One region of the Mesorhizobium sp. GW821-FHT07A06 genome, then DNA from elsewhere that is predicted to be linked to it. Evidence: predicted binding sites of a transcription regulator. Region 1 holds the regulator's gene; each other region holds the start of a gene.

Region 1 (4,803 bases):
GCCAATGGATGTAGACGCCGAAGCCGGGGGCCCGGTCGAGCAGCATGCTCATGCCTCTCCCAATCTCGCTTTGGCGAATTTCTGGAAGGCGCGTGCGCGATGCGACAACGCCGTCGCCTGGCCTGGTTTCCAGCCGTGTTTTTCCTCGGCACTCATCTCGCCGAAGGTCTTTTCGAAGCCATTGGGCAGGAACACCGGGTCATAGCCGAAGCCAAGCTCGCCGCGTGGCGGCCAGACCAGCGTGCCTTCGGCCTCGCCGCGATAATATTCGGCCTCGCCGTCGGGAAAGGCGAGGCAGATGACGGCGACAAAGCGACCCTTGCGCTGTTCCGGCAGAGCGGCGCCGACCTCCTGCAGCGCCACTTCGGTGCGCTGCATGGCCATGGCGAAGTCGCGCGATCCGTCCGGGGTTTCGGCCCAGTTGGCGGTGTAGACGCCGGGCGCGCCGTCGAGCGCGTCGACGCAGAGGCCCGAATCGTCCGACAGCGCCGGCAGGCCGGTCGCCTTTGCGGCGGCCAGCGCCTTGATGTAGGCATTCTCCTCGAAAGTGGTGCCGGTCTCGTCCGGCTCCGGCAGGCCATAGTCCTTCGCCGACTTCGCTTCGAAGCCGAACGGCCCCATCAGATCGGCGAATTCGCGCAGCTTGCCGGCATTGTGGCTGGCGACGACGATCTTCTTTCCATCAAGAGAATGCATCAAAGCCCCCAGATTCTTGGCTCGGCAAACTCGATCGAATTGCCCGAGGGGTCGCGTATATAGAGCGAACGGCCACCTTGCGGCCATTCGAATTCGCTTTCGATGGCAATTCTTTTTGCCTCCAGATGGGCTTTCCAGGCCACGATTTCCGCAGCGCTCGCCGCGAAGCAGAGATGACCTTCGCCGACCGCGCCATGCGGCGGCACTTTCAGCCGCGCGTCCGGCGCCGGAGGTATCTTGGTCGCCTCGGCATTGAAGACCAGCAGCACGCCCGGCCCGCAGCGGAAGAAAAGATGTCTGCCGTCCACCTTGCCGAGCAGATCGAGGCCGAGCACGCCGACATAGAATTCTTCCGCCGCCGCCAGATCGGTGACGTACAGGGCTGATTCAAGGATGGCGGAGGGGGTCACCAGAAAATCGATGGCTTACGCCACCGCCATCTGCTGCAGGCTGACCAGGCGCTGGATGCCTTTCTTGGCCAGGCCCATCAATTCCGCGAACTGCCCTTCCGAGAAGGGCTCGCCCTCGGCGGTGCCCTGGATCTCCACAATGCCGCCCTTGCCGGTCATGACGAAATTGGCGTCGGTGCCGGCCGAGGAATCCTCGAGATAGTCAAGATCGATGACCGGCTGGCCGTCATGGATGCCGCAGGAAATCGCCGCGACATGGTCCTTCAACACCTTGGCGACGCTGGCCATCTGCCGGGCTTCCATCCAGCGCAGGCAGTCATAAAGCGCCACCCAGCCGCCGGTGATCGAGGCGGTGCGGGTGCCGCCATCGGCCTGGATGACGTCGCAGTCGACGGTGATCTGCTGTTCGCCCAGCGCCTGCAAATCGACCACGGCGCGCAGCGAACGGCCGATGAGGCGCTGTATTTCCAGCGTGCGGCCGCCCTGCTTGCCGGCGGAGGCCTCGCGGCGCATGCGCTCGCCGGTCGAGCGCGGCAGCATGCCGTATTCGGCCGTCACCCAGCCCTTGCCGGAATTGCGCATCCAGCCGGGCACCTTCTCCTCGAGACTCGCCGTGCACAGGACATGGGTGTCGCCGAACTTCACCAGGCACGAGCCTTCGGCGTGCTTGGAGACGCCGCGCTCGAAGGAGATGGCGCGCATTTCGTCGAATTGGCGTTTGGAGGGGCGCATTCGGGCTTCTTTCCAGTCATTTTTCGGAATCGTGGCCGGCTTTTAGACGCATGGGGGGCAGCGCGCAAAGGAAAACGGACCGGACGATCCGACACAGACACCGGGTTGCGCCCGCCGTGCCGAAGTCTATATCCTGAACAAGGAGGTTTCTGGCCGAATGACCAAGGCAATCGATCCGGGTTCGCAACCGCTCGCACTTCAATCACTCGACATGCGCTCACGCGACATCTTCCGGCGCATTGTCGATTCCTATCTCAGGGACGGCGAGCCGGTGGGCTCGCGCAGCCTGTCGCGCATCCTGCCCTCCTCGCTGTCGCCGGCCACCATCCGCAATGTGATGAGCGACCTCGAGCACCTCGGGCTGATCTACGCGCCGCACATCTCGGCCGGCCGGCTGCCGACGCAGGCCGGCCTGCGTTTCTTCGTCGACGCCTTCATGGAGCTTGGCGACCTTTCCGACGAGGAGCGCCGCACCATCGAGGCACAGGTGCGGGCCTCCGGTTCGGGTGCGACGCTGGAGCACATGCTGACCGAGGCCAGCCAGATGCTGTCGGGCATGTCGCGCGGCGCCGGCCTGGTGCTGGCCGCCAAGAACGAGGTGGCGCTGAAGCATATCGAATTCATCCAGCTGGAACCGACCAAGGCGCTTGCCGTGCTGGTGTCGCAGAATGGCGACGTCGAGAACCGCGTTGTCGAGCTGCCCGCCGGCATCACCGTCTCGCAGCTGCACGAGGCCTCGAATTTCCTCAACGCGCATATCCGCGGCCGCACGCTGGCCGAGGCGCGGACCGAGATCGCCCGCATCAAGGAAGAGACGCGAGCCGCTCTCGACACGCTGTCGCAAGACCTGGTCGAGAAGGGGCTTGCGGTGTGGGCGGGCGCCGAAAGCGGCCTGCCGGCAAGGCTGATCGTACGCGGCCGCGCCAACCTGCTCGAAAACGTCACCGCCCAGGCCGACATCGAACTGCTGCGGCATCTGTTCGAGGACATGGAGACGCAGGACGGGCTGATCCAGCTGCTCGATCTCGCCGAGCAAGGATCGGGCGTGCGCATCTTCATCGGCTCGGAAAACAAGCTGTTCTCGCTGTCCGGCTCGTCGCTGGTCGTCGCGCCCTATCGCGACAAGGATGCCCGCGTCGTCGGCGCGCTTGGCGTCATCGGCCCGACCCGTCTGAATTACGCCCGAATCGTGCCGATGGTCGATTATACCGCGCAGCTGATATCGCGCATGTTAAGGTAGCGCCCCGGATAGCAAGAGACGGGCAGCAAGGAGAAGAAGAATGGCGCTCGAAGAATTCAAGGCCCGGATCAGCCTGCTGCTCGAGGAGATGGTGAACCAACCGGAAGACCAGCACGAAATCCAGGAACAGCTGCGCGAAAAACTGCGGGAGATGCGCGCCATGGGCCTGCCGCTGCCGGCGGATCTCGTCGCGCTGGAAAAACGCCTCGACGACGATTTTTACGCTGCCGGGACATAGACCGGAAACCGGTCTTTCGCTCCTCGACGCATCGTATGAGGCGGAACCTCTGGACAGACCTGCCGTTGGTTTCGTTCGCGACCAGATGGAGGACAAGATGATCCGATCGGCCGGCCTGGTGCTTCCAGCGCTCTTTCTCGCAACAGTGGCCTTCGCGCAGCAGGCGGACCAACGGGTGCTGAAAGGCGCGGCCGCCTTCGGCGACTGGCGCGCCGACAAGCCAGGTATACGCCGCCTGATCAAGCCGGAAGACCTGCCGAAGCCCTATGTCACCAAATCCGCCTCGAACAGCGCCGGGCTCGCCGACATGCCGGCAGGCGCGAAGCCGCGACTGCCGCCGGGATTCTCGGCCGAGCTGATCGCCTCCGGCATCGACAATCCGCGCGCCGTGCGCATCGCGCCGAACGGCGACCTGTTCGTCGCCGACAGCGAAGCCAACCAGATCCGCGTCTACCGCCTGTCCAAGGACAGTGCCAAGCCCGCCGAAGACGCCATCTTTGCCCGCAATCTCAACCAGCCCTATGGCATCGCCTTCTATCCGCCGGGCAATGACCCGCAATGGGTCTATGTCGCCAACAGCGACAGGATCGTGCGCTTTGCCTACCGCAATGGCGAGCTGAAAGCCGCCGGCGAACCGCAGACCATCGTCGACAAGATTCCCTCGAACCACCACTGGACGCGCGACATCGTCTTTTCGCCTGACGGCAAGACGCTCTATCTGTCGGTCGGCTCGGGTTCGAACATCGCCGAGGACATGGGCAAGGCGCCGGATGGCGGCCTCGAAGCGTGGATCAAGTCGAAGCCGCTTGGCGCGACATGGGGCTCCGAGGACGGCCGCGCCGACGTGCTGGCCTTCGACCCGGACGGCAAGAACGGCCGCATCGTCGCCACCGGCCTGCGCAATTGTTCGGGCATGACCGTGCAGCCGGCGACCGGGGCGCTGTGGTGCGTCGTCAACGAGCGCGATGCGCTCGGCGACAATGTGCCGTTCGAGTACGCAACATCCGTCAAGGACGGCGCCTTCTACGGCTGGCCCTGGTACTATATCGGCGACAATGAGGATCCGCGCCACAAGGGAGCGCGGCCCGATCTCGCCGGCAAGGCAACCATTCCCGATGTGCTGATGCAGGCGCATTCGGCGCCGCTCAACATCGCCTTCTACGACCGCCAGGATTTTCCGGCCGGCACCGGTTTTCCCCAGGACTACAGGGGCGACGCCTTCGTGGCCCTGCACGGGTCGTGGAACCGCGGCAACAGGACCGGCTACAAGGTCGTCCGATTGCTGTTCAAGGATGGCAAGCCGACCGGCGAATACGAGGATTTCATGACCGGCTTCGTGGTCTCCAATGGCGAGGTGTGGGGCCGGCCGGTGGGCGTGGCGGTGGCGAGCGACGGCGCCCTGATCGTCACCGAGGACGGCAACGGCACCATCTGGCGCGTGACTTATGGTGGCGCCCGCTCCTGATGGATCTTGCTCGGCTGGCACA
Region 2 (4,803 bases), on a different contig from region 1:
TGGAGGACGATGAGTTTTCGCTTGGCTGCCCGATCGCGCCGGCCAGGCCAACCGCACAACAAAAAGGGCGGCATCGCTGCCGCCCCTTTCCGCATACATACGCCAGGTAGGCTGGATTAGAAGTCCATGCCGCCACTCAAGCCCGCAAGCGGGCTTGAGCAATGTTAGTTGATGGGCGTGCTTTATGGACTTCTTAGAAGTCCATGCCGCCACTCAAGCCCGCAAGCGGGCTTGAGCAATGTTAGTTGATGGGCGTGCTTTATGGACTTCTTAGAAGTCCATGCCGCCCATGCCGCCCATGCCGCCGCCGCCCATGCCGCCAGGCATGCCGCCGCCAGCCGACTCCTTCTTCGGAGCCTCCGCGATCATGGCTTCGGTGGTGACGAGCAGGCCGGCGACCGAAGCCGCGTCCTGGAGAGCGGTGCGCACGACCTTGACCGGGTCGACGATGCCCATGGCGATCATGTCGCCATACTCGCCCGACTGGGCGTTGTAGCCGAAGGTCGCGCCCTTGTTCTCAAGGATCTTGCCGGCAACGATCGAAGCTTCCGCACCGGCGTTCGAGGCGATCTGGCGGGCCGGAGCCTGCAGCGCGCGACGCACGATGTTGATGCCAGCAGCCTGGTCGGCATTGGCGCCGGTAGCCTTGATGTTGGCCGAAGCGCGCAGCAGGGCCACGCCACCGCCGGCGACGATGCCTTCTTCCACGGCCGCGCGGGTCGCGTTCAGGGCGTCATCAACGCGGTCCTTCTTTTCCTTGACTTCCACTTCCGTCGCACCGCCGACGCGGATCACCGCAACGCCGCCCGCCAGCTTGGCGAGACGTTCCTGCAGCTTCTCCTTGTCATAGTCCGAGGTGGTCTCTTCGATCTGCTGCTTGATCTGGGCAACGCGGCCCTGGATCTCGGCCTTCTTGCCGGCGCCGTCGACGATGGTGGTGTTCTCCTTGGAGATCGACACCTTCTTGGCGCGGCCGAGCATGTTGAGGCCGACATTCTCGAGCTTGATGCCGAGGTCTTCCGAGATGACCTGGCCACCGGTGAGGATGGCGATGTCTTCCAGCATGGCCTTGCGGCGATCACCGAAGCCCGGCGCCTTGACGGCGGCGATCTTCAGGCCGCCACGCAGCTTGTTGACGACGAGCGTGGCCAGAGCCTCGCCTTCGACGTCTTCCGAGATGATGAGCAGCGGCTTCGAGGTCTGCACGACGGCTTCGAGAACCGGCAGCATGGCCTGCAGGTTGGAGAGCTTCTTCTCGTGGAGCAGGATGTAGGCGTCCTCGAGATCGGCAACCATCTTGTCCGCGTTGGTGACGAAGTAGGGCGAGAGATAGCCGCGGTCGAACTGCATGCCTTCGACGACTTCGAGTTCGGTCTCGGCGGTCTTGGCCTCCTCGACGGTGATGACGCCTTCGTTGCCGACCTTCTGCATCGCTTCCGCGATCATCTTGCCGACCGACTCGTCGCCGTTCGCCGAGATCGTGCCGACCTGGGCAACTTCCTCGGAGGTCTTGATCTTCTTGGCAGCCTTGCCGAGAGCCGCGACGACTTCGGTGACGGCGAGATCGATGCCGCGCTTCAGGTCCATCGGGTTCATGCCGGCGGCAACCGCCTTGTGGCCTTCCTGGACGATCGACTGCGCCAGAACGGTCGCGGTCGTGGTGCCGTCGCCGGCGATGTCGTTGGTCTTCGAGGCGACCTCACGGACCATCTGCGCGCCCATGTTCTCGAACTTGTCCTCAAGCTCGATTTCCTTGGCGACGGTGACGCCGTCCTTGGTGATGCGCGGGGCGCCGAACGACTTGTCGATGACGACGTTGCGGCCCTTGGGGCCGAGGGTCACCTTCACCGCGTCGGCGAGGATGTTGACGCCGCGCAGCATGCGCTCGCGGGCATCACGGGAGAATTTTACGTCTTTGGCAGCCATTTTTAAGCTCCTGGCAGGGGCTTGGGGTAAGCCCGGAATTCAGTTGACGGTAAGGCCGATAATCAGCCGATGATGCCCATGATGTCGGATTCCTTCATGATCAGAAGGTCTTCGCCATTGAGCTTGACTTCGGTGCCCGACCACTTGCCGAACAGGATGCGGTCGCCGGCCTTGACGTCCAGGGGCACCAGCTTGCCGCTTTCGTCGCGGGCGCCGGAGCCGACGGCGATGATCTCGCCTTCCTGCGGCTTTTCCTTCGCCGTATCCGGGATGATGATCCCGCCGGCGGTCTTGGATTCGGATTCGACCCGGCGAACGACCACGCGGTCATGAAGCGGGCGGAACTTCGACTTTGCCATTTTTTCTTCCTCGAATGAGAACGGTGAGAAACAGTTCCTCCGTCCGGCGAAGCCGGACATACGGTTAGCACTCACCAATGGCGAGTGCTAACGTGGCGCTGAAATAGGCTGACGGCCTGCGAGAGTCAAGGCGCACGGGAAGGGGCAATCACGGGAATTTTTTCTGGCGCTGACCGGCGGTGCCGAAAAATCCCGGTCGCCGCTCCGCTAAAGAAACAGCCGCAACTGGGTGTGGATGATCGACCGGTAATCCTCGATGGTGCGGCGGCTTTCCGCTTCGCCCTCCGCAAGTGCCAGGCGCACCACGCCGCCGGCGAGCTGGAAGATCAACAGAACGATGCGTTCGAACTGCTCGTGCTTCGGCGGCTCGATCAAGCCGATGACATGGTCGCAGAACATCCTGGCCTGGCGCCGAGTTTCGGCGATGTCGAGATTCTTGAGCGCCTTGTCGGCCTGGATGGCGTTCTGCAGATCCTGGATGGCTGGGTCGCCGGCGACGCGGCTCAGATAATCGTCAAGCAGGCGGTCGGCCGCGACGATGACGTCCTTGGCTTCGCGGATATCGGCGATGATATCAGCCAGTCGCGCGCGGCTTACCTCCGAAAACCGCTCATAGAGCATCGCCAGGATCGCCGACTTGTTGGGGAAGTAGTGGTAGACGGTGGCGATCGGCCCGCCCGCCAGCATGCCGACCTCCTTCATGGTGACGGCATCGATGCCCTTCTCGCCGATCAGCTTCATGGTCGTCGACAGGATGGCGTCGATGCGCTCGCGGCTGCGCTCCTGCTTCGGCTGGCGCCTCGGTTCTGTCGCTGTTCGCCTTGCTTGTGTCATGCACCGGTCTTTCGCTCGAACTGCCAAATTCTGGTTGACAAGAAATATGATCAAGTATCAGGTCTTGAAATGCTGACAGGGTGTCAGCTTTTTTGCCGTGCGGCAAGGACGTTGGGAGGCGCCTTTGACATCTGGTGACCTGCATACCGGAAGCGGCGACTGGCTGGTCGGCAACCCGACCGGCAGGCAGCTTGCCTCTGCCCTGTGGATCGGATCGGTCGGTCTGCTCATTCTCGGTATGCAGCCGGTTTTGCTCGGCGCCCTCTACACAGAGGGCCATGTCAGCGGCGATGAACTGGCACTGGTCGCCACCGCCGAGCTGATCGCCATCGCGATCGGTTCGGCGATCGTTGCGACGCTGCTCTCGGCCCGCAACATGCGCTGGAAAAGTGCGGCGCTTCTGCTCCTGCTGGCGCTGGCGAATGTCTGGACCGCCTATGCCGCCGGCGCCAACATGTTGATGGCGGCCCGCGCCGTGGCCGGCCTTGCCGAAGGCGGCCTTGTCGCGGTCGCCACCGAACTGATCGCCCGCTCGCGCCGGGCCGAGCGCATCGGCGGCTATTTCGTCACCATGCAGACGCTGGCGCAATGCCCTCTTGCCCTGCTGCTGGCGCTCTATGTCATTCCAGCGGCCGGGTCGGTCGGCGGCTTCCTCGCTCTGGCGGTCGTCTGCATCCTGTCGCTGGTGGTCGCCTTCACGGTTCCCGCCGACTATGCCGACCTGCCCAAGGACGAGGATCTGGCCAATGTGCTGACGGTTCCTTCGATCACGGCGTTGTTGTGCATCTTCTGCTACTTCATGTTCTTCGGCTCGATATGGGCCTTTCTGGAGCCGCTTGGCGCCCAATTCGGCATCGACGGCCGCACCGTTGGCCTGATTGTCTCGGCCAGCCTGGCGATGCAGGTCCTGGGCGCGATGACCGCGACCGTGTTCGAGGCCCGCATCGACTATCGCCTTGCCATAGCGGCAATTGGCACCGTCGCACTTGTCGCCTCGCTCATCCTCGCCAGCGGACCTGGTCTCCCGATCTTCTGGGTCGCCGCCCTGGTCATGGGTTTTATTCTCCTGTTCATCGTGCCCTATCAGATCAGGCTGACGATCACGGCGGACGAGACACGCACGGCCGTGCTCTTGGTGCCGGCCGCGCAGCTCCTCGGTCTGGCGATCGGGCCGGTCGCGGCGTCGCTGCTCATCGACGGCAAGGATTTTCGTCCGGTTCCGGAATTCGCTGTCGGCAGTGCCCTGGCCAGCGTGCTGCTGCTTGGCCTGTTCGTCCTTGTCTCGCGGCGCCGCCGCGCGGTTGCCTGATCGGGGGTAATATGTCCAGCTGGAGCAACTGGTCGGGCTATGTCACCGCCGAACCGCGGCTGATCGCCAGCCCCGCCGATGCCGGTGAAGTTGGTGATCTCATTCGCACCGCACCCGGCCCGATCCGCGTCGTCGGTGCCGGTCACTCCTTTACCCCGCTGGTGAAATCGCAAGGCACCATCCTGTCCCTGGAGAAACTGGAGGGGTTGGTCTCGCACGACGCTGAAAAGCATCAGGCGCGTGTGCGGGCGGGGACGCGGCTTGGTTCGCTCATGCACATCCTGCAGGATATCGGCCAGGGCCTGCCCAATATGGGCGACATCGACCGACAGGCGATAGGCGGCGCGCTCGGGACCGCTACCCATGGTTCGGGAC
Region 3 (4,803 bases), on a different contig from region 1:
TCGCCGAGGCCATCCTGGTCGCCTGCCTTGGCCTTGCCGTCAACATTGCCAGCGCATGGGTGCTCGGCGGTGGAGATCATGGGCATAGTCATGGCCACGGCCATGCGGCGGAGCATGGGCATGACGACACGCATCGGATCGCCACGACGGATGACGAGCTGGTGCTCGATGTGTTCGAGGACGGCGTGCCGCCGCGCTTCCGACTGCACGCCGAATCCGGAAGGGCTCTGGCTTCATCATCCGTCTCGATAGAAACCGTGCGGCCGGATGGCGCGCGGCAGATTTTCGCATTCAGGGATTTGGACAATGGTCTGGAATCCCTCGAGGAGATTCCCGAGCCGCATGCCTTCGAGGCTATTCTCACGATCGGCGGGCAGACCTATCCGGTCCTGTTTGAAGAGCATGAGCATGCGCACGGCAAGGCGACGCATGACAACAACATGCGCGCCGCCGTCGTGCATGTCGTCGCCGATGCGGCGGTGTCCGTGCTTGTCATCATAGGTCTGCTCCTGGCCCGCGCCTTCGGCTGGCTGTGGATGGATCCGCTCGCCGGCATTGTCGGTGCGTTGGTTATCGCCAGCTGGGCACTCGGGCTGATCCGCGATACCGGCGCAGTCCTGCTCGACATGAATCCCGATCGCAGCATGGCGGAGAATCTGCGCAAGACGATCGAGAGCGAAGGCGATGAGCTTGCCGATTTGCACTTGTGGCGGCTTGGGCCGGGACATCTCGGCGCCATCGTCTCGGTGGTGACACCGACGCGCCGGCAAGAGGACTATTATCGCAGCCGACTTGCGCGGTTCCGGTCATTGTCGCACCTGACGATTGAAGTCAGGAAGGCGGCCTAAGACTGTCGTCAAAGCTGCGTATCTGCATTTGGCATGCAGGGCGCTGGCGAAAAGCGTGCTATGCAAGGGCGCGAGCGTGCTCGCTCCAATTTTTCCCCGACATTCGAGGTCGTTTTCGTGCGTGAACCGTCGCTGCTGCCCGTGTTTGGAAAACTTGGCACCAAGCTGTCCGTCGCGGTCAAGGCGACGCCGGCCGCTTCGGCGGGGATCGTGTCGCGCTTGCGCGAGGCGATGGCCACGCATGGCGGCATGGCGCTGAAGCTGTCGGTGATTGCCTGGACGATATTGGTCCTGGGCACGGTGTTTTTCATGATGCAGGGCTGACCAGCATGGCAAATCGATACGCACTGCGCATGGACTTGCCCCAGAGTTGGGCCATCATCGATGTCTTCACCGGCCAGCCGGTCGAGGTCAGGCAAAGAGTCATGGTCGGCATGAACCCGCGCGACGCCCACGCCATGCTCGATCAGATGAATGTCCGCGACATCAAGCGCCGGGAGAGGGCCGAGCGCAAGCCCTGACCTCTGGCCGTCCCGGGCCATCTGGACCGTTGCAGCTTCAGCCGAAGTCGGCGGCCGTCAACACATACATGCTCTTGCGGGTGCGGTCGTAAGCCTTCGACGCCACGTCGCGGATGGTGCTGCTTTGCGTGTCGAATGTGGCGAGGTAGCCTGCCTCGTTGGCGGCGGTCGCCGGTTGCATCCGGGTCATCGCATCGGCCGCGACCGAGAAGGAAATCTGGAACATGCCGTCATGGCCGACGAAACGGATGCGCTTGCCGGCTTCGTCATAGCTGCGGCTGCGATTGGGGAAGGTGAGGCTCATGTCTTGACCTCCGTTGCGGCGGCCTTCTTGGTCGCCCGCTTCTTCTTCGGCGTCGGGTTCAGGGCTTCGGCGACGCGGTCGGCTTCTTCCTTGGCCAGCCGCAATTCCCGCAGCCTTGCCGTCTTGATCTCCCTTGCCCTTGCCTCGGACATATATTCGGCGGTTGCCTTGTTGCGCTCGGCCGTCTTCTTCTGCTTGTCGACAAAGCGGGCTTCAGCTTTTTCCATGATCGTCTGATTGCCATCGGCCATAGAGCAAATCTCCCTAGTGTGTGAAATCGTGAAAATGAACTTGTCCGATAAATAGGCACTCGACCGGCAAAATTCAATTTTTTGAATTATTTATGCCATGGGCGATATCACGAAACGGCTTCCCGAAATAATACTTTTAAATATTTCATCGGCTCGCGAATAATTTTTGGCACTCCTATCTATCGAGTGCCAAAGCGCCTATAGCAGAGCAGCGGCCGCCTATGCCGGCCCCAGAAAGAAGTTTTCATGAAATTTCGGCCACTCCACGACCGCGTCGTCATCCGGCGCGCCGAAGGCGATACCAAATCGAAGGGCGGCATCATCATTCCTGACAATGCCAAGGAAAAGCCGCAGGAAGGCGAAGTCATCGCCGTCGGCCCCGGCGCGCGCGACGAAAACGGCGCGCTTGTGCCGCTCGATGTCAAGGCCGGCGACCTGATCCTGTTCGGCAAATGGTCCGGCACCGAGGTCAAGATCGACGGGGAGGACCTGCTGATCATGAAGGAAGCCGACATCATGGGCGTGATCGAGAAGAGCGTCGAAGCCAAGAAGGCCGCCTGACTGGAGCGCCGCGCGTTCCGCGCGGGGTTCGTCCACTCCAAATTCGAACGGGATTGAAAAAATGTCTGCCAAGGAAATCAAATTCGCCACCGACGCGCGCGACCGCATGCTGCGCGGCGTCGAGATCCTCACCAATGCGGTGAAGGTCACGCTCGGCCCCAAGGGCCGCAATGTCATCATCGACAAGGCCTATGGCGCGCCGCGCGTCACCAAGGACGGCGTCACCGTCGCCAAGGAGATCGAGCTTGCCGACAAGTTCGAGAACATGGGCGCGCAGATGGTGCGCGAAGTGGCCTCCAAGACCAATGACCTCGCCGGAGACGGCACCACCACCGCCACGGTGCTGGCCGCCTCGATCCTGCGCGAAGGCGCCAAGCTGGTCGCCGCCGGCATGAACCCGATGGACTTGAAGCGCGGCATCGACCAGGCGGTTGCCGCCGTCGTCGGGGAAATCAAGGCCAAGGCCAAGAAGGTCAAGTCGTCGGCCGAGATCGCGCAGGTCGGCACCATCGCCGCCAATGGCGACGCTACCGTCGGCGAGATGATCGCCAAGGCGATGGACAAGGTCGGCAATGACGGCGTTATCACCGTCGAGGAGGCCAAGACCGCCGAAACGGAGCTCGACGTCGTCGAGGGCATGCAGTTCGACCGCGGCTATCTCAGCCCGTATTTCGTCACCAATGCCGACAAGATGCGCGCGGAACTGGAAGAGCCCTACATCCTTATCCACGAGAAGAAGCTCGGCAATCTGCAGGCGATGCTGCCGATCCTCGAAGCGGTGGTGCAGAGCGGCAGGCCGCTGCTGATCATTTCGGAAGATGTCGAAGGCGAGGCGCTGGCCACGCTGGTCGTCAACAAATTGCGCGGCGGCCTCAAGGTCGCGGCGGTCAAGGCGCCGGGCTTCGGCGATCGCCGCAAGGCAATGCTCGAAGACATCGCCGTGCTCACATCGGGCCAGATGATCTCGGAGGATCTCGGCATCAAGCTCGAGAACGTCACCATCGAGATGCTCGGCCGCGCCAAGCGCGTGCTGATCGAGAAGGACACCACGACGATCATCGACGGCGCCGGCACCAAGGCGACCATCCAGGCGCGCGTCGCCCAGATCAAGGGCCAGATCGAGGAGACCACCTCCGACTACGACAAGGAAAAGCTGCAGGAGCGGCTGGCCAAGCTGTCGGGCGGCGTTGCCGTCATCCGCGTCGGCGGCGTCACCGAGTCGGAAGTCAAGGAGAAGAAGGACCGCATCGACGACGCGCTGAACGCGACGCGCGCGGCGGTCGAGGAAGGCATCGTGCCCGGCGGCGGCGTGGCATTGCTGCGTGCCAGGTCGGCGCTATCAGGCCTGACCGGCGCCAATGACGATGTCACCGCCGGCATTTCGATCGTGCTGCGCGCACTCGAGGCGCCGATCCGCCAGATCGCCGAGAATTCCGGCGTCGAAGGCTCCATCGTCGTCGGCAAGCTCACCGACAGCAAGGACCACAATCAGGGCTTTGATGCCCAGAACGAGACCTATGTCGACATGATCAAGGCCGGCATCGTCGACCCGGCGAAAGTGGTGCGCACCGCCCTGCAGGACGCCGGCTCGATCGCGGCGTTGCTGATCACCGCCGAAGCCATGATCACCGACATCCCGGCCAAGGATGCCGCGCCTGCGGGTGGTAATGGCGGTGGCATGGGCGGCTACTAAGGCTCAGCTGGCCGAAAGGCGGCTTCATGGAAGCCGCCTTTCGACCTGAATCTCGCCAAGTCGGCTCTTCTGTGAGCCGGAAGACTACCGCCGGGGGATTGCCTCCCGGCGCACAGGCCTCTAGCCCAGGAGATCGATCCATGATCGTGTTCGCGCAGAAGCCACAGACGGTCGTCACGACCGAAACCACCGAGGAAAGCCGCTTCGACCGCATCCGCAGGATTGCCGCCGACAAGCACAAGAAATCCGATTCCGATACGGCAACGCCACAAAAGGGCGAACCGAAGCGCCCGATGTAAGGCTGCGCCACGGCGCTGCCGGCCGTTCAACCTCAAAGACCACATCGCGGGTCAACGGCGCGGGTTCGATCGTCGCGGGCCGAGCGTGGTCCAGCCAGACACCGTCCTGCCGGCGGTGTCGGCGTGTCCGGTATTGTCATTATATTAGCTTAAGCGCATATTTATCCGGCGGTGTGCCCTTGGCCGCCAACGCGTCGAAGGGCGCCTGCAATTGTTCCGAAAAATAAATCGCTCCGTGACGCTCGAACTGTCGAGCAGCACGAGACATGACATTTGGAGGAAATACCCATGAAAGTGACTATCCTGGCAAACTATGCGCCCCATGC
Region 4 (4,803 bases), on a different contig from region 1:
CGCTCTGTCGAGCAACTCGACCAGTATCGGGTCAAGCGCAACCTTGAGGTCTGCTTCGTAGTTCAGATCGGTGGCCGCACGCGACGGCGGGGGGATTACGTTAAAGTTCATCACGTTCATGGCTCTACCTTTTGTCAGGGTGTCCGCGCCCACCGGGCGCGGACACTGCCGTTAGCGTCAGAAATCCATGCCACCAGCCGGCATTGCCGGAACGGCGGGTTCCTTCCTTGGTTTCTCGGCAACCATCGCTTCCGTTGTCACCAGCAGGCCGGCAACCGATGCCGCGTCCTGGAGCGCGGTCCGCACTACCTTCACCGGATCGATGACCCCCTCGTTGTAGAGGTCGCCGAACGCGTTGGTCTGTGCGTTCCAGCCCCAGCCGAATTCCGGCTTCTCGCGCAGCTTGCCGACGATGATCGAGCCTTCCGCGCCGGCGTTCTCGGCGATCTGGCGCACGGGCGCCTCGATCGCGCGGCGCACGATCTCGATACCGTGCTTCTGGTCCTCATTCTCGGGCTGCACGCTGTCCAGTGCCCTGGCCGCCCGCAGAAGCGCCACGCCACCGCCTGGCAATACGCCTTCCTCGACCGCGGCGCGCGTCGCATGCATGGCATCGTCGACGCGGTCCTTGCGCTCCTTGACCTCGACCTCGGTCGAGCCCCCGACACGAATGACGGCGACACCGCCGGCGAGCTTGGCCAGCCGCTCCTGCAGCTTTTCCTTGTCGTAGTCGGAGGTAGTCTCCTCGATTTGTGCCTTGATCTGGCTGACGCGGCCCTGGATCTCGCTTTTCGAACCGGCGCCGTCGACGATGGTGGTGTTCTCCTTCTCGATCACCACCTTCTTGGCACGGCCCAGCATGTTGAGCGTGACATTCTCAAGCTTGATGCCGAGATCTTCCGAGATCGCGGTGCCGCCGGTGAGGATGGCAATATCCTCCAGCATGGCCTTGCGGCGGTCGCCGAAACCCGGCGCCTTGACGGCGGCGACCTTAAGGCCACCGCGCAGCTTGTTGACGACGAGCGTGGCCAGAGCCTCGCCCTCGACATCCTCGGCGATGATCAGCAGCGGCTTGGACGACTGAACGACGGCCTCCAGCACCGGAAGCAGCGCCTGCAGATTTGACAGCTTCTTTTCGTGGATCAGCACATAGGGATCTTCAAGCTCGACGCGCATCTTGTCCTGATTGGTGATGAAGTAAGGCGAGAGATAGCCGCGATCGAACTGCATGCCTTCGACAACTTCGAGTTCGGTCTCGGCGGTCTTGGCTTCCTCAACCGTGATGACGCCCTCATTGCCGACCTTCTCCATCGCTTCGGCGAGGAAGCGGCCGATCTCGGCGTCGCCATTGGCCGATATGGTGCCGACCTGGGCGATCTCGTCGTTCTTCGTCACCTTACGGGCATTGGCCTTGAGCTCGCCGACGACGGCGTCGACCGCCTTGTCGATACCGCGCTTCAGGTCCATCGGGTTCATCCCCGAGGCGACGGCCTTCGCACCTTCCTTGACGATGGCCTGGGCCAGCACCGTTGCGGTCGTGGTGCCGTCGCCGGCGATGTCGTTGGTCTTCGAGGCGACCTCACGGACCATCTGCGCGCCCATGTTCTCGAACTTGTCCTCAAGCTCGATTTCCTTGGCGACGGTGACGCCGTCCTTGGTGATGCGCGGGGCGCCGAACGACTTGTCGATGACGACGTTGCGGCCCTTGGGGCCGAGGGTCACCTTCACCGCGTCGGCGAGGATGTTGACGCCGCGCAGCATGCGCTCGCGGGCGTCGGCATGGAATTTCACTTCCTTGGCAGCCATTGGATCACTCCTTTGTCTGGGCAGCATTCGTTGACTGTTTGGATTTTGGGGAAGCCGTCACGCGGCCTTCCTCACTTGGGCGCTTTGCTCGATCACGCCCATCACGTCGCTTTCCTTCATGATGAGCAGATCCTCGCCATTGAGCTTGATCTCCGTGCCGGACCATTTGCCGAACAGGATGCGGTCGCCGATGGCGACGCCGAGAGGCGTGAGCTTGCCGCTGTCGTCGCGGGCGCCTGGGCCGACGGCAATCACCTCGCCCTCCTGCGGCTTCTCCTTGGCGGTGTCGGGGATGATGATGCCGCCGGCCGTCTTCTCATCGGCTTCGATGCGGCGGACCAGGATACGGTCATGCAATGGACGGAACGTCATATCGTTCTCCTTCGGGACAAACAGATTTTTGAGGTTCCTCCACACCGGACCGGCAATATCGGCCGGTGCGGGGCGCCGCGACCCTTTCTCAGGCATCGCGCGCATATCGAGCTAGTTTTGGTATTTTCGAGTTTCAAGAGGTCGCTGGAAAAATTTTGGCACTCTGCATTCACGAGTGCTAGGGACATGAATTCATGCAGCTATTTTCGCCAAGGCGCGAGATTTTCAGGTCTTGAAATTCGCCCCGAACTCCACGAAATTTTTTGGCGGCTGGAGTCCCGAAGGGGGTACGGCCCACAACGATGCCAAGGAGATGTTAGGAAGCGGAGACTGTCGATGGAACAAACCTTGTCGAAAAATATCCCCTCGATCGCCCCTGAAACTTCTGATCCTTCGCTTGACCGCCTGCTGTTTCCGGCGCGCCACTTCAGTCATCCCGATGAGGTGGTGGGCGACCGCACGCTCGACACTCAGGAAAAGCGCGCCATTCTTGCCTCATGGGCGTCGGATGCCTGCGCAGTCGACTCCGTGCCTGCGCTGCGAAAACCACCGGGTGCTTCGAGACCGGTGACGTTCGACGCCGTCATGGATGCACTTCGCCGACTGGACGACATTCGCGCTGAAGTTGCCAGTGACTTCAAGGAATGGCGGGATCAAGGACGCCCGCAAAGCCTTGATGGCTGAACGCAGCTAAGAAGCAGCTAAGAAGGAGAGAAACATGGTCAGCAGGGAATTCCGGCTGCAGATGGAGGGCTACGGTCTCACAACCGCGGAGATCCACTACCATCTCCCCGATCATCCAAGCCTGTTGCAGCTCTATGTTTGGCAGGAATACGATCTCGCACCGGAATTCCCGACCCTCAAAGGGTTTCTGGATTACTGGGAGCGGGAACTGGAAGGCGCGCTCCATTCCGTGCGCGTCGCCCATCACCGCCTGATCCGGCCTTCCGAATGGCAGGCCCTGGACGGCATTTTGACCTTTCAATAGTACTGAAACCGATGCGACTTGGCTAAGCGGGACGGCCCTTTAGTCGCCATGGCACCCGATTGAAGAAGGTTCTTGCTGGCCGGTTGCCAACACCCCTTGAACCGAAGAGAGGCTTCTCCAATCTTTTTCTGTGTCGAGCGCGGCTTGGTGGATGTCGAGTCGGAATCCGTCCCGTTTGCCATGGCATTCACTCAAGCTCGTCGATTTGCCGGAACTGACATCCTCGCCACACAGGGGTGAGGCAGGATCAGGTGCCACACGGGTTCAAGGAGGTCACCATGGAAGATGGAATGTTCAAGCAGGCGATCTTCGTACGAGATGATGGCTTCGCTCTCCGAAGGATCGATTGTGTCATGGATGCGATAGAGTTTCTTGAGGAATGGCCGATCGAAAGGCGCGGGCTGCTTCACGCAGCGGCGAGTGACGCTTGCTACTCCGCATATGATGGTCGAAAGTCGGTCGATGCGGCGCACAAGACATTTACGACCTGGGCACGCAGGGTCGGTGTCATCGAGGATGTTCCCGTGGCGCCGCCGTGGATGACAGGACCCAAGATCAGCGGTCCGGACCATTCTGCAGAAATTGACGGTTGATTTCGCTTGCGGCGGCAATCGTACCGCCGCCGCATCGATCGACGCGTCACAGGGGGCCTGATGTCAAAATGGCGCCAAAATCGTTGGCGATCAAAGGCAATGCGCCCCTTTTCGGGGCTGACATTGTATGGAGGTTAGCATGATCCGCAAAATCGCAATCGCCAGTGCACTTGTCGCCATTTTCAGCATCCCTGCATTTGCGGCCACGGAGTACTGGGTGGCCAAGGATGCCACGACCAAGAAGTGTGAGGTGGTGACCAAAAAACCGGACGGTACGAAACTGACCGATGCTGGCAACAAGACCTATGCGAGCAAGGCCAATGCCGAAAAGGCATTGAAGGAACTGGCCGCTTGCAAATGAACTGACAGGCTCGTGCAGGCCGCCCTGGTTACTCCTGGGCGGCCACACTATCGGCCAGTCGTCGTCCTCGCAGTCTTGCAGGAATGAGGGCATCCCGGATCAATTGTCCGCGCCTGAATGCGCCTGGGCGTGATCTGTCAGGTCGTCTTCGTCGGGCTCGATCAGGTCGATTAGCGCTGCTATCCGTGTTCCCGGCAATGGCCATCCCTGGCTCATCAGCGCCTCATCAGCAACGGCCCAAGCCCAAGCCTCTCTCAATGGAGCGCTTGCCACCAGCCATTCGAAGGCGGTCGCGAAAATGCCTTGGCGCACTTGACGCAGCCGAAATCGATTCCCAACTCATCACTGTCGGTCGCCGCGAAAGGGGCCGATGTGTCAGGGAGCGCCACGCTTCTTGGCGTTCCCTCGTATCTATGTTGCTCCAAGGAGGATGTAGTTATGAGAACGAACCTGGACTTTTCCCCCTTCTATCGGTCGAGCATCGGCTTTGACCGCGTCTTCAACCTGCTCGAAAACGCCAGCCCGTCACAGAACGCGGACAACTGGCCGCCTTACGATATCGCCAAGCTCGGCGAAGACACCTATCGCATAGTCCTCGCGGTCGCCGGTTTCGGTGAAGACCAGCTTACGATCACGCATCAGCCAAATATGCTGGTTATCGAGGGCGTCAAGACAGAGAACGA

Evidence for each region. Region 1 encodes HrcA, which represses chaperone genes, less so after heat shock. Its sites were predicted from a motif close to GTTAGCACTCNCNNNNNGNGAGTGCTAAC; they were not measured.
Region 2: the regulator HrcA is predicted to act here: its motif matches at 2,349-2,377, upstream of groES (co-chaperone GroES).
Region 3: the regulator HrcA is predicted to act here: its motif matches at 2,090-2,118, upstream of AC07SZ_RS32515 (co-chaperone GroES).
Region 4: the regulator HrcA is predicted to act here: its motif matches at 2,333-2,361, upstream of AC07SZ_RS34280 (co-chaperone GroES).

What each region holds. Positions count from the first base shown of each region.
Region 1 is NZ_JBWKRC010000003.1:242,640-247,442, reverse strand. It holds gene hemW (radical SAM family heme chaperone HemW) at 1-52, opposite strand, end outside; gene rdgB (RdgB/HAM1 family non-canonical purine NTP pyrophosphatase) at 49-696, opposite strand; gene AC07SZ_RS11670 (VOC family protein) at 696-1,106, opposite strand; gene rph (ribonuclease PH) at 1,122-1,838, opposite strand; gene hrcA (heat-inducible transcriptional repressor HrcA) at 1,996-3,078, shown strand; gene AC07SZ_RS11655 (hypothetical protein) at 3,119-3,316, shown strand; gene AC07SZ_RS11650 (PQQ-dependent sugar dehydrogenase) at 3,414-4,781, shown strand.
Region 2 is NZ_JBWKRC010000001.1:545,557-550,359, forward strand. It holds gene AC07SZ_RS02690 (hypothetical protein) at 1-74, opposite strand, end outside; gene groL (chaperonin GroEL) at 271-1,926, opposite strand; gene groES (co-chaperone GroES) at 1,989-2,285, opposite strand; gene AC07SZ_RS02705 (TetR/AcrR family transcriptional regulator) at 2,493-3,119, opposite strand; gene AC07SZ_RS02710 (MFS transporter) at 3,244-4,428, shown strand; gene AC07SZ_RS02715 (D-arabinono-1,4-lactone oxidase) at 4,440-4,803, shown strand, end outside.
Region 3 is NZ_JBWKRC010000016.1:134,428-139,230, forward strand. It holds gene dmeF (CDF family Co(II)/Ni(II) efflux transporter DmeF) at 1-848, shown strand, start outside; gene AC07SZ_RS32495 (hypothetical protein) at 966-1,172, shown strand; gene AC07SZ_RS32500 (hypothetical protein) at 1,178-1,369, shown strand; gene AC07SZ_RS32505 (DUF1488 family protein) at 1,407-1,673, opposite strand; gene AC07SZ_RS32510 (hypothetical protein) at 1,670-1,924, opposite strand; gene AC07SZ_RS32515 (co-chaperone GroES) at 2,171-2,485, shown strand; gene groL (chaperonin GroEL) at 2,547-4,178, shown strand; gene AC07SZ_RS32525 (hypothetical protein) at 4,319-4,477, shown strand; gene AC07SZ_RS32530 (GYD domain-containing protein) at 4,766-4,803, shown strand, end outside.
Region 4 is NZ_JBWKRC010000019.1:46,633-51,435, forward strand. It holds gene AC07SZ_RS34270 (hypothetical protein) at 1-120, opposite strand, end outside; gene groL (chaperonin GroEL) at 178-1,806, opposite strand; gene AC07SZ_RS34280 (co-chaperone GroES) at 1,864-2,178, opposite strand; gene AC07SZ_RS34285 (hypothetical protein) at 2,515-2,862, shown strand; gene AC07SZ_RS34290 (usg protein) at 2,897-3,166, shown strand; gene AC07SZ_RS34295 (DUF982 domain-containing protein) at 3,445-3,759, shown strand; gene AC07SZ_RS34300 (hypothetical protein) at 3,899-4,120, shown strand; gene AC07SZ_RS34305 (Hsp20 family protein) at 4,559-4,803, shown strand, end outside.